One region of the Pantoea sp. X-Soil-OKNW-556 genome, then DNA from elsewhere that is predicted to be linked to it. Evidence: predicted binding sites of a transcription regulator. Region 1 holds the regulator's gene; the other holds the start of a gene.
What was found. Region 1 encodes PurR, which represses purine synthesis genes. Its sites were predicted from a motif close to CANGCAAACGTTTGCNTG; they were not measured.
Positions count from the first base shown of each region.

Region 2: cvpA (colicin V production protein) is a predicted target of PurR. The motif match lies at 1,093-1,110, and genes of this name have one in related genera.

Region 1 is NZ_AP035990.1:1,919,844-1,922,024, forward strand. It holds gene punR (DNA-binding transcriptional activator PunR) at 1-719, shown strand, start outside; gene purR (HTH-type transcriptional repressor PurR) at 716-1,741, opposite strand; gene cydH (cytochrome bd-I oxidase subunit CydH) at 2,027-2,116, shown strand; gene AC6I8T_RS08915 (C40 family peptidase) at 2,179-2,181, opposite strand, start outside.
Region 2 is NZ_AP035990.1:3,141,686-3,143,866, reverse strand. It holds gene folC (bifunctional tetrahydrofolate synthase/dihydrofolate synthase) at 1-191, shown strand, start outside; gene dedD (cell division protein DedD) at 181-921, shown strand; gene cvpA (colicin V production protein) at 1,174-1,659, shown strand; gene purF (amidophosphoribosyltransferase) at 1,696-2,181, shown strand, end outside.

The DNA of each region.
Region 1 (2,181 bases):
TTGTCCGGGAAGGGCGTAGTGTTATCAAAAAAATGCTGGCGACGCGGCGGCAGTGCCAGCAGTTGGCAAATGGCTGGCGTGGTCAGCTGAGTATCGCGGTGGATTGCATCGTTAAACCTCATCGCACCCGACAACTGGTGAAGGATTTCTACCGCCACTTTCCCGACATGGAGCTGATTATCAGTTATGAAGTGTTTAATGGTGTCTGGGATGCACTGGCCGATGGGCGGGTCGATGTAGCGATTGGGGCCACTCAGGCGATCCCGGTCGGTGGGCGTTTTGCCTTTCAGGATATGGGCGCGTTGAACTGGCGCTGCGTGGTCAGCCCCGATCATCCGTTGGCAAAAAGTACCTTGTTGGATGACGAGACGTTGCGGGCCTGGCCTTCTCTGGTGCTGGAAGACACTTCGCGGGCGTTGCCGCGGCGCATGACCTGGACGTTGGATAATCAACGCCGGCTGGTGGTGCCGGAATGGGAAACCGGCGTCGACTGCCTGCTGGCGGGACTTTGCGTGGGGATGGTGCCGGGCCATTTAGCCCGGCCATTACTGGATAGCGGAGCATTAACCGAGTTACCGTTACCCACGCCGTTCCCGGATAGCCCATGCTGCGTCAGTTGGTCGGAACAACGGAACTCGCCAGCTCTGGGTTGGTTGCTGAGTTATCTCGGCGATGCCGAAACGCTCAACTATGAATGGTTGAGCGAAACGGAAACCTAGCGGCGGTAGTCGCGGAACGGGCCGTCAGCGACTGAACGGCGTTCAATTAGCGTTGGCTGAACTTCAATGGTTTGCGGTTCTTCACGTTTGCTGGTGATACGATCCAGCAGCATTTCCAACGCTTTTTCACCTAACTGAGCTTTGGGTTGATGAACGGTGGTCAGCGCCGGCGTGAAATAACGTGCGTTGCGCACGTTGTCATAGCCGATCACTGAGATATCCTGCGGGACCCGCAGACCCATTTCATCCGCAGCACAGATCGCGCCCATCGCCATGATATCGCCACCGCAGAACACAGCAGTCGGGCGTTGCTTCTGATTGAGGATCTGCTGCATCGCCTGATAACCGGATTCCGGTTCAAAATCGCCCTGCACAATCCACTCGGGCCGCACGGTGATGCCTGCCTCATTTAGCGCCTGCATGAAACCGGCATGGCGGCCACCGCCGGTGTTGCGCTCCATTTGTCCGGGGATGGCACCAATGTCACGATGACCGCGTTCAATCAGGTAACGCCCGGCGAGATAGCCGCCCTGAAACGCATTGTCCTGCACCGTATCGGTAAAATCGCCACGCGATGCGCCCCAGTCCATCACCACCATCGGGATATTACGGTTCTCTTCCAGCATGGTCAGCAGGTCGTCAGGGTATTCTGAACACATCACCAACAGGCCATCGACACGCTTCTGCGCCATCATCGACAGATATGCGCGCTGTTTTTGCAGGTCGTTATGCGCATTGCCCAGGATCAGCGTGTAGCCGCGATCGAAACAGTGATTTTCCACCGCCTCGATAATCTCGGCAAAATAGGGGGCTTCACTGGAGGTGGCCAGCAGCCCCAGCGTTTTGGTGTGGTTGACTTTCAGGCTGCGCGCCACGGCGCTGGGCGAGTAATGCAGCTCTTTGATCGCTTCCCATACGGCGTTACGCGTCTCTTCCGCGACAAAACGCGTTTTGTTGATGACATGCGAAACCGTGGTGGTGGAGACACCGGCGCGTTTCGCCACATCTTTAATTGTTGCCATGAAAATGGTACTCCCGGGCTTATCGCAACTAACTGATAAGTATATTGTTAAACGTTTGCGTCTGCTAATGGTTTTGCGCCCCGATTTTCGGGGCGAATGGCGAAGAAAAAGACATTAACACCTGGTCAATAACGCTTTAACTTGCCGCAAACACAGCGTGCGCAAAATCTGTTGCGCAACGAAAGGCGGCGATTCTAGCAAGCTGGCGCGGATAAGACGAGATTTTTGCCGGAGGCTGTGAGAAAATTACGATAACCCTTCATTTATTGTGACTAAGGAGTTGTGATGAGTACAGACCTGAAACTGGCGCTGTTTACCACTGTGGGCGCGCTACTAATGATTATCGTGTTCAGCTTCACCGCGATCCTTCATTAATAAAAAAGCCGGACCTGAAAATCAGGGTCCGGCTTGTTGTTTTATCGGGTATCGGGCGTTTTTTA
Region 2 (2,181 bases), 1.2 Mb from region 1:
CGCGTGGTGCGACGGCGGAGCAGTTGATTGCTCACCTGGCAAGCGGTGAGGCATTTGCGACCGTAGACTCAGCATGGCAGGCTGCGCGTCAGCAGGCTCGGCCCGAGGATGTGATTCTGGTGTGTGGTTCTTTCCACACCGTAGCACAGGTAATGGAATCGATGGCAGCGGAGAACGGCAGTGGCAAGTAAGTTTCAGAACCGTTTAGTGGGCACGGTAATCCTGGTGGCGGTTGGCGTCATCGTGTTACCAGGCCTGCTGGATGGCAAGAAAAAGCACTACAAAGAGGAATTCGCTGCAATTCCGCTGGTGCCAAAACCGGATGATCAGCAGGACAGTGAGATGGTGCCCCCGGTGACGCAGTCGCTGCCTGCCCAGCCGCCGGAAGGCGCAGGTGCGGCGCAAAGCGAAGCCAGTGGTAAAACCACCACCCCGGTCGAGTCTGGCAGCGCGCAGCCAGTGGAGAACAACGAACCCACGGTAGTGACACCTCCGCCAGTGCACCAGAGTGCGCCGGTGCAGACTGCGAAACCGAAACCGGTCGAGCAACCTAAGCCGAAACCGGTGGAGCAGCCGAAACCAAAACCGGTTGAACCGAAGCCGGTCGAGCAGCCGAAGCCAGTAGAAACCGCTAAACCGGTTGAAGCGCCGAAGCAGAGCGAAGCGGAAGCCCCGGCGGGCCAGGCTTATGTGGTCCAACTCGGTGCGTTGAAAAACGCGGCTAAAGTGAATGAGATCGTCGCGCAGTTGCGTCTGTCGGGATATCGCGCATTTACCGTGCCATCCACGCCGGTTCAGGGGCAAATTACCCGCATCTACGTCGGGCCTGATGCCTCAAAAGCGAAGATGCAAGCTGCGCTGGGTGAACTGAAAAACCTCTCCGGACTCGGTGGAGTGGTGAAACCCTACAGCACGCGCTAAACCGTTGATAAGCCGCGCCGATGGCTGAAAAAGGCGCGGCATAGCACGGAGTGTTCACCGTGATGTTGGCTTAAAAATTACTATATTTCAGTGAATTACAGCACTGAATTGTCTCAGGGCGAGGAAAGTTTTTTTCATCGCCCTTTTTATGGATGCAGAACCGGAAAACCCTACGCAAACGTTTTCTTTTTCTGTTAGAATGCGCCCCGAACTGGATGCAGGGGTGCAATCGCGCTGGCGCTGGAAGAGTTCATGATCTGGATTGATTACGTCATTATTGCGGTAGTTGGTTTTTCGGCCCTGGTCAGCCTGGTTCGTGGGTTTGTCCGGGAAGCCTTATCTCTCGTTACCTGGGGATGCGCGTTTTTTGTCGCCAGTCACTACTACGCCTACCTTGCAGTCTGGTTTACAGGTTTTGACGACGAACTGGTTCGCAACGGTATCGCTATCGCGGTGCTCTTCGTTGCCACCCTGATTGTGGGTGCCATCGTGAACTATGTGATCGGCACGCTGGTTGAAAAGACCGGTCTGTCGGGAACCGACAGGGTGTTGGGGGTCTGTTTCGGGGCGTTGCGTGGCGTGCTGATCGTTGCCGCTATTCTCTTCTTCCTCGATACATTCACCGGCTTCTCGAAAAGCCCGGACTGGCAGCAGTCCCAACTCATTCCCCAGTTCAGTTACATCATCAGGTGGTTCTTCGACTATCTGAAAAGCACGTCCAGTTTTTTACCCCGGTGACGCCATCGGGAGTGCGGCTAATGAGGAAATGACAACATGTGCGGTATTGTTGGTATCACCGGTTTTATGCCAGTAAACCAGTCGATCTATGACGCGTTAACGGTGCTACAGCACCGCGGGCAGGATGCCGCCGGCATTTGTACCATCGATGCGCTGAACTGCTTTCGTCTGCGCAAAGCCAACGGGCTGGTGAGCGATGTCTTCGAAGCACGCCACATGCAGCGTTTGCAGGGCAACATCGGGATTGGTCATGTACGCTACCCGACAGCAGGCAGCTCCAGCGCCTCTGAAGCGCAGCCTTTCTATGTGAACTCCCCTTATGGCATTACACTGGCGCACAACGGCAACCTGACTAACGCACACGAGCTGCGTAAACAGCTGTTCGAAGTGGGTCGCCGTCACGTCAACACCACCTCAGATTCCGAAATCCTGCTGAACATTTTTGCGCAGGAGCTGGACCGTTTTCAGCATTACCCGCTGGAAGCTGACAACATTTTTGCCGCAGTGGCTGCGGTGCACCAG